Regions from separate parts of the Paramicrobacterium agarici genome, predicted to be linked through region 2. Evidence: predicted binding sites of a transcription regulator. Region 2 holds the regulator's gene; the other holds the start of a gene.
The links. Region 2 encodes LexA, which represses DNA repair genes until DNA is damaged. Its sites were predicted from a motif close to TCGAACANNTGTTCGA; they were not measured.

Region 1: the regulator LexA is predicted to act here: its motif matches at 2,370-2,385, upstream of ATJ78_RS13235 (HNH endonuclease signature motif containing protein).

The regions. Positions count from the first base shown of each region.
Region 1 is NZ_PDJE01000001.1:2,702,692-2,707,109, forward strand. Features, by position in the region: gene gcvP (aminomethyl-transferring glycine dehydrogenase) at 1-586, opposite strand, end outside; gene gcvH (glycine cleavage system protein GcvH) at 505-879, opposite strand; gene gcvT (glycine cleavage system aminomethyltransferase GcvT) at 885-2,018, opposite strand; glycine riboswitch at 2,063-2,153, opposite strand; glycine riboswitch at 2,154-2,241, opposite strand; gene ATJ78_RS13235 (HNH endonuclease signature motif containing protein) at 2,451-4,010, shown strand; gene ATJ78_RS13240 (TetR/AcrR family transcriptional regulator) at 4,288-4,418, opposite strand, start outside.
Region 2 is NZ_PDJE01000001.1:2,012,725-2,017,142, forward strand. Features, by position in the region: gene ATJ78_RS09860 (class I SAM-dependent methyltransferase) at 1-157, opposite strand, end outside; gene hflX (GTPase HflX) at 203-1,705, shown strand; gene lexA (transcriptional repressor LexA) at 1,709-2,380, opposite strand; gene ATJ78_RS09875 (hypothetical protein) at 2,631-2,975, shown strand; gene ATJ78_RS09880 (histidinol-phosphate transaminase) at 2,992-4,068, shown strand; gene hisB (imidazoleglycerol-phosphate dehydratase HisB) at 4,071-4,418, shown strand, end outside.

The DNA of each region.
Region 1 (4,418 bases), 690 kb from region 2:
CGAAGACGTTCGACGTCGATTTCGACGCGCGTCGCGCCAGCAGCATCCCTTCGACCACTGCCGTGCCCTCGTCGAGCATCGAGGCATTTGCCGTGTCGAGACCGGTGAGGTCGGTGACCATGGTCTGAAAGTTGATGAGTGCTTCGAGCCGGCCCTGCGAGATCTCGGGCTGATACGGCGTATACGCGGTGTACCACGACGGGTTCTCGAGCACGTTGCGCGTGATGACGGCTGGCGTAACAGTGTCGTAGTATCCCTGGCCGATGAGGCTCGTGCGCACCGTGTTCTTGTTTGCGAGGGCGCGCAGCTCCGCGAGAGCCTCGCGTTCTGACGCAGCATCCGGAATCAGGCTTTCGAGGCTCTCGTCGACACGGATGCCCGGGGGTATCGCCGAGCTGACGAGATCGTCCATGCTCTCGAACCCGAGCGTCGACAGCATCTGCTGCCGCGCAGACTCGTCGATGCCGATGTGGCGGTCGGCGAAGACGTCGCCGACGGGGCCGGTCACTCGCTCACCAGCTTCGCGTATGCGTCGGCGTCGAGCAGGCCCTCGGGCAGTTCGGGAACGTCGATCGTCAGCATCCATCCCTGATCGAACGGGCTGGAGTTGACGAGCGACGGGTCGTCAACCACGGCATCGTTGATGGCGGTGACGGTTCCGGTCGCGGGTGCGAAGAGCTCGCCGACGGACTTCGTCGACTCGATTTCGCCCACGACCGTGCCTGCCTCGACCTCGTCGCCGACGTCGGGCAGCTCAACGAACACGACGTCGCCGAGCTGCTCCGCGGCATAGTCGGTGATGCCGACGGTGACAGAGGATCCCTCGATGCGGAGCCACTCGTGATCTTCGGTATAGGACAGTGCGCTGGTGTCGGTCATGACGTTCACTTCTTCCGTGAGTAGAAAGGCAGGGTGGTTACGGTGGCGGGAATGCGCTTGCCGCGCACTTCGATGTCGAGTGCTGTGCCCGGCTCGGCCTGTGCCCGGTCGACAAAGGCCATGGCAATCGGGTGTCCGAGGGTGGGCGAAAGGATGCCGCTGGTCACAGCGCCGACTTCGGAGTCGCCGGCAAGCACGGTGTATCCCGCGCGGCCTGCACGACGCCCTTCTGAGACCAGGCCGACCAGCACGCGCGCGTCGTCGTCAGGCGTGACGGCGTCTTTGCCGACGAATGCGTCTTTCGCCGTCACCACGACGCGACCGAGACCCGCCTGCGCCGGCTTGGTGTCGCGCGACAGTTCGTGACCGTACAGGGGCATGCCTGCTTCGAGGCGCAGCGAATCGCGGGCCGCGAGTCCTGCTGGGACGAGACCGTGCGACTCGCCGGCTTCGGAAACGGCGTTCCACAGGTCGGCGGCCGCGTCTGCGGCAACGAGCAGCTCAAACCCGTCTTCGCCGGTGTAACCGGTGCGCGCGAGCAGCAGCGGCGACCCCCGGAACGACGCGTTGGCCCAGGCGAAATACTTCTGTTCGTGCCACGGCACGCCGAGGTCTGTGATGTCTGCGGTCGCGGCGAGGATCTCTTCGGCACGCGGGCCTTGCACGGCGATGAGAGCGTAGTTGTCGCTCACGTCGGCGACGGCGGCATCGAAGCCGGAGGTACGCGTTGAGAGCGTTGTGCTGACAGCATCCCTGTTGCCTGCATTTGAAATGATCAGGTACTCGGCATCATTGAGCCGGTAAACGATGACGTCATCGATGACGCCGCCGTGCTCAGTGAGAAGCAACGAATACTTTGCGCGGCCCACTTTCAGGGCAGAGAGCCGCCCGGCCAGTGCGTAATCGAGAAAGTCGCCGGCCTCAGCGCCGGTGACCGTGAATTCGGCCATGTGCGAGATGTCGAAGATTCCAGCCGCCTCGCGTACGGCTTTGTGCTCGGCCAGATCACTCGAGTAGCGCACCGGCATCTGCCAGCCGGCGAAGTCGGTGAACGTGGCGCCGAGAGCCGAATGCACGTCGTACAAGGGGCTGTGACGCGGGGCATCCGCGAGTGTGGGTGACTGATCGTTGTCGGGCACGAGTTCTCCAATGTCGCTGTCTGCACAGCGTGCGAAGGTATGGGAACTCCCCCTCTGTCATGAGCCTGAGAGCTTCGCCGCTGCTGAGCGACTTTCACCGTGGGCGGGAGCAGTCGCTCCGCTTTTCAGAGTGGCCAGATCGATGCGGTATGAGACCTGAGAGATTGGCGGGGAGGCTTGCTCCTTCGGTGCTCGACGTATCGAGCTCTCCCGCATCGTGCGTGCGGCCCAGTATTCGGTTGCACGCACAGCTTATCTTGCTGCGCGACGAAACTCGATGGAGACTCTGTCGGGGTCTCTGCCCGGTTATCGCGGGCACCCCTTCGCTCGTCACTTCTCCACAGGATCGAAGAGAACACACGTTCGAGCCAAGTTATCCACATTCATAGTCTTTCTCGAATAAATGTCGGTGGTTCGTGGTGGAATTGGTGCATGGATGAGTTCAGAGATTCCCCTCCGGACCCGGGCAATTGGGGTCCGGCGGATGGGAGAGATGAGTTATATCGACCGCCGCCGACAGATTCGAACGAGCAGCCATGGGGCGATCCTCGATTCGAAGAATCCGAGCCTGACGAGTCGGCACATGCGGAATCCGAACCAGAGACGACCGGCTCGGATCAGTCGCCGCAGCCCTCTGGAGCGGATGCTGTAGCGAGCGCGTTGCGTGAGCAGTTGGATGGTGTTGTTGCTGATTCTCGTGCGATCTCGGCGGCGGAAGCGTCGCGCATGCGCGGCATCTACGGGATGCTGCAGGACGCTTTGGCACACCCGGGCGTGTTCATTCCGATGCGGGATGGGGCAACGCAGGCGGATCTTGACGCGGAGGCTGAGGGGTGGGTGCGGTCTTCTTTGGCGCAGGAGATCGGTGCGGCGATCGGTGTCACGAAGGGTCACGCGCAAGGCCTGCTCAACGATGCCGAGTTGCTGTGCGAGAAGCTCTCGTCAACATTCGGCGCTTTAGAGGCTGGTGAGATTACGCGGCAGCATGTCGACGCGATGCTGCGTCAAGCCGTCAGTCTCGATGCTGGTGAGGCGGCCGCGTTCGAAGCGGAAGCACTGCCGAAAGCAATGGTGCAGTCGGCGACGCAGTTTGCTCGTGCTGCGGTCAAGATTCGGGAGGGTTTGTTTCCGGAGACGATCACGGAACGTCGCACGGAGGCGGTGAAGCAGCGTCGGGTGGAGTGTTACGGCACCCAAGACGGCATGGCAGTCCTGTCTTTGTATGGTCCGGTCGAGGTGGTGCAGAGCCTTGTGAATGCGGCCACGCGGACGGCGCGGGCATTGAAAACCGCCGGCGACGACCGCACACTGGCGCAGATCGAAGCAGATGCTGTCACTGATGCCCTGATGAAAGGCTTCACCACCGACGGGCCTAAACCCGGTGTTGGTGCGTCCGGGGTGGGCGCTGACCGTCTGGGTGGGATTCGTCCGACCGTGCATGTCACCGTCCCCGTCATGACGTTGCTCGGACACTCCAACGAGCCGGGGCAGTTGGACGGATACGGCCCCATCGCCCCCGACATCGCACGCGAGTTGGCGGCACGGGCACCGAGTTTCACCCGGTTGTTGACGCACCCGGAGACCGGGGCGGTGCTGTCGGTGGGGCGTGACAGTTATGCGGTGCCGGCGGATCTGAAACGAACCGTGCGACTGCGCGATGAAACGTGCACCGGCATCGGCTGCGACAGGCCTGCCACGATCTGTGACCTGGATCACATCGAACAATGGCAACACGGAGGCGAAACAAAGTTGTCGAATCTGCAGCCCGGATGCGAACAGCACCACATGCTCCGACACCACACCATGTGGCAGGTCCACACCGACGGCGACCGGATCGAATGGGTCTCACCACTCGGCATCACCTACCAGGTGCCACGCACCTCCAACGTCCAATTCCTGAAGACGGGCGCCGAGGACAAGGCGACGGTGAGCGGCGAGGCCGCAGCAGATGATGATCAGCGGGAGGCGCTACCCGAAGAACCCCTGTTCTGACGAGCCATCCCCGGCCGACCATGGGCTGGCCGACGATGTCGTCGGCGGCACTGCCTGCCAGTTTTGCAGGACCGCACCGGGGAGGCGCTAAGGGAAGTTCCTGGGCCTGAACCTGAGCAGAGCCACTGCTCGGGCGGTCAACGCTATCCCAAACCTGAGCGACGAAAGCCGCCAGAGCGATCAGCGCTGCCCGGGCAATGGGCATTGCCGGAGCGATCAGCGCTGCCCGGGCAATGGGCATTGCCGGAGCGATTAGCGCTGCCATCGCAGTCGGCACTCACGCATGAACTCGAAGAGTACCGATCACAAGGTCAAGCATCCGTGAACGTTGAGGCGCATCATCGTCCGTCGGCGTTGCCAAACACACACCGAGCAGAAGTGCCGTCACGTCGTCTGCAGCAACATCGC
Region 2 (4,418 bases):
TGCCGAGAAGAACCCGGGTTCCGAGATCGATGCGGTCCGGACTGAAGATGCCATTCGCTGTCGTCACTCGACGCGGGGCTCCGGCGAGATCGACGGTGACGTTCTTGATCTTGAGCTCGCTTTCGGGGCTCTGCGAGAAATAATGATCGCCGGTCATAATTAGGTACGCTATCGCAGGCGTCCGACACTAGGGTTAATGCTGATGGCTGAATTTGACGAACACCCCGACGAGGACGACACTCTCGACCGCATCCTCGCGACGGGTGACGCTCGCGCCTATTCCGTGTTCGGCCGGGCACAAGCGCTTCAAGATGACGCGAGCGAGTCGACGTCAGACGGTGACCAGTTCGACAGAGAGGAGCGTCGGGCACTTCGTCGCGTTTCCGGGCTCTCCACGGAGCTCGAGGACGTCACGGAAGTCGAATACCGACAGCTCCGCCTCGAGAACGTGGTTCTCATCGGTGTCTTCCCTCAGGGCTCACTCGAAGACGCGGAGAACTCGCTTCGTGAGCTGTCGGCACTCGCGGAGACCGCTGGCGCTGTCGTTCTCGACGGCCTTCTGCAGCGACGGCCGCACCCAGACCCTGGCACGTACCTCGGACGCGGTAAGGCGGAGGAGCTGCGTGACGTCGTCCGCTCGCTGAATGCCGACACGGTCATCGCTGATACGGAACTCGCTCCGAGCCAACGCCGAGCACTTGAGGACGTCGTCAAGGTCAAGGTGATCGACAGAACCGCCGTGATTCTCGACATCTTCAGCCAGCATGCTAAGAGCAGAGAGGGCAAAGCGCAGGTCGAACTTGCTCAACTCGAGTATCTGCTCCCGCGGTTGCGGGGCTGGGGCGAATCGATGAGCAGGCAGGCCGGAGGCCAAGTCGGAGGCGCTGGCGCGGGCATGGGGTCCCGTGGCCCTGGTGAGACGAAAATCGAGCTGGATAGACGGCGCATCCACAGTCGCATGGCGCGACTGCGCAAGCAGATCAAGAGCTTTGCGCCGTCACGTGAGGCGAAGCGGGCCAATCGGTCGCGATTCGCGGTGCCGTCGGTTGCAATCGTCGGCTATACGAACGCCGGCAAGTCGAGTCTCCTCAACCGGATCACGCGCGCGGGCGTGCTCGTCGAGAACGCCCTGTTCGCCACGCTTGATTCCACGACCCGGCGCACGCGCACCGACGATGGGCGCGAATACACGCTGTCCGACACCGTCGGGTTCGTGAGGAATCTCCCTCACCAGCTCGTTGAGGCATTCCGCTCGACGCTCGAGGAAGTCACCTATGCCGATCTGATCGTTCACGTCGTGGACGCATCACATCCTGATCCCGCTGCGCAAATCGCGACGGTTCATGACGTCGTCGGCGACGTCGGTTCGCGCGAGACCCCGGAGATCATCGTCTTCAACAAATCTGATTTGATCGACGAGGATCAACGGCTTCTGCTGCGAGGGCTCGCGCCCGACGCGGTCTTCGTGTCAGCACGAACTGGAGAAGGAATCGAGCGTGTACTCGAGGCGATCGAAGACAAACTGCCTCACCCGCCCGTCGATGTCACGCTGCTCGTCCCCTATGACCGGGGAGACGTGATCTCTATGCTGCACCGGCGTGGCGAGGTCGCGACGATCGACTATCGCGAAGATGGAACCTTCGTGAAAGCGTCGGTCTCTGAAGAGATCGCGGCACAAGTCACCGAGTTCGCGGTCGAGGCCTGATCGTCACACGGAGCGAAGCACCGCGACGACCTTTCCGAGAATCTCAGAGTGGTCGCCGAGGATGGGCTCGAAAGCTGTGTTGCGGGGAAGCAGCCAGGTGTGTCCGTCCCGCTGGCGGAAAACCTTGACCGTGGCTTCCTCGTCAAGCATCGCGGCGACGATGTCACCGTTCTCGGCCGTGGACTGCTGACGCACGACGACCCAATCGCCGTCGCAGATTGCAGCGTCGATCATGGATTCGCCTTTGACGTGAAGCATGAAGAGCTCTCCCTTGCCGACGAGCTGCCGGGGGAGGGGGAACACTTCCTCGACCTGCTGCTCCGCGGTAATGGGCATGCCCGCTGCAATATTGCCGACGAGTGGAACCATCGTGGCGTCGCCGACCGGGCGTGACGTCTCTCCGACATCGGCGGTCTGGGGAAGGTCGATGAGGACTTCGAGAGCGCGGGGCCGATTAGGGTCACGTCGTAGGTAGCCGCTCAGTTCCAGTTGGTTCAGCTGGTGCGTCACGCTCGAAAGGGAAGCAAGGCCGACAGCATCTCCGATCTCGCGCATGCTCGGCGGATAGCCGTTCTGCGACACGGTGCGCTGGATGAACTCGAGAATGGCGCGCTGCTTTTCACTCAGATTCTTTCGGCGACGGGTCTGCGTCTTCTTCGTCGTGTCCTGTGCCATTCCTCTACTCCTGTCGCCTCACGAGCCCGATGTCGGTGGCTCATGGTGATGTGTTCCCTGTGATCGAAACTGTATCCGCTGCCGAGTGCCGAGGCAAACATCTATTCGAGTGTGTCGCGGATTCGGGTGCGAAAATACCGAAAAGACGGTTGACAGTTCGAAACATCGAAGATAGGTTGGGAACACAGGTTCGTTTCGGCCTTCACCGGCCTGAGGGCCGAAACGAACCCGTCAACGAAGGAGCAGACAGATGAGCACTCAGCAGACCGACGCAACCGTGCGGCTTCGCCTCACGAGACGCGGCCGGGCCGTCGTTACGGCGCTGGCCTCACTTCCGCTCGTGCTCGGCGTCGGTTACGGAGCCATGCACGCGGCTTCGGCTGCCGCAACGAACGACGAATCATCGTCGACTTTCGAATACGTGACTGTGACAAGCGGTGAATCGCTGTGGATGCTGGCTGAACGCATCGCTCCGGAGCATGACCCGCGTGAGGTCGTTGCGGAGATCGTCGACCTCAACCAGTTGGGCACCTCATCGGTGTCGTCGGGGGAGCGGATCGCGATTCCATCACAGTACGAGGTCGAAGCGCAGTAGCCCATACGATGGTGGGGTGACCAGTTTGGATGACCTCCCCCTCCGTGACAACCTCCGAGGGCGCACCCCTTACGGGGCGCCGCAGGCTCCCGTTCCCGTGGCGCTGAACGTCAACGAGAACACCCACGGGATCCCCGAGGCTGTCGCCCATGACATCGTCGCATCCGTCGCGGCATCGATCATCGGCCTGAATCGCTATCCTGACCGTGAGTTCACGGATCTGCGCCGCGATTTCGCGGACTACCTCGGTCACGGCCTCACCGCGGAGAACATCTGGGCTGCGAATGGGTCGAACGAGGTGCTCCAGCAGATTCTGCTGGCCTTCGGCGGTCCAGGCCGCACGCTTCTCGGGTTCACACCCACCTATTCCATGTACCCCCTGCTCTCGTCGGGGACAAGCACGAGCTGGGTTGCACGTGAACGTGAGCCGGACTTCGAGCTCTCCGGAGAGTATCTCGCTCGCGTCATCGCCGAGGAGACTCCCGACATCGTGGTGCTGTGTGCGCCGAATAACCCGACGGGAACACCGCTCGAACTCGACGCGATTCGTGCCGCCTACGAGGCGGCTCCGGGCATCGTGATCGTCGACGAGGCATACGCGGAGTTTTCGGATCCCGCCACTCCCAGCGCCCTCGAACTGCTCCCGGGGCGTCCTCGACTCATCGTCTCGCGCACAATGAGCAAAGCCTTCGCGTTCGCGGGAGCGCGCGTGGGCTACCTCGCGGCGGACCCGGTGATCGCCGACGCCCTGAGGCTCGTGAGGCTCCCCTATCACCTGTCGGCATTGACGCAGGCGGCCGCGCGGGCGGCGCTGCGGCACTCCGACGCTATGCTCGCCGTAGTCGACGACATCCGTGGGCAGCGAGAGCGCATCTCGGCGGGCCTCTCGGCGCTCGGATTCAAGCCGTATCGTTCCGGCAGCAATTTCGTCTTCTTCGGCGGCGTCGACGACACAGACAAGCTATTCCGGCAGCTGTTCGAACGCGGCATCCTCATCAGAGACATCGGCATCCCGGGTCACATGCGCGTTACTGCGGGCACCGAAGCTGAGACATCTGCGTTCCTCGATGCGATGTCCGCACTACGATCATGAGTATGAATTCTTCACGGGTCGCCCGTATCCAGCGCGAAACCAGCGAGTCGTCGATCGATCTGCGGATTGACCTGGACGGCTCCGGCACGAGCGACATTTCCACGTCCGTGCCCTTCTTCGACCACCTGCTGACGGCGTTCGCCAAGCACTCGCTCACGGATCTTACCGTTCGTGCGACCGGTGACATCGACATCGACGTTCACCACACCGTGGAGGACATCGGGATTGCTCTCGGCAGGGCGATTCGCGAGGCTCTCGGAACGAAAGAGGGTATCTCCCGGTACGGCGATGCCCTCGTGCCCCTGGACGAAGCACTCGCGCAGGCCGTCGTCGACATCTCTGGACGACCG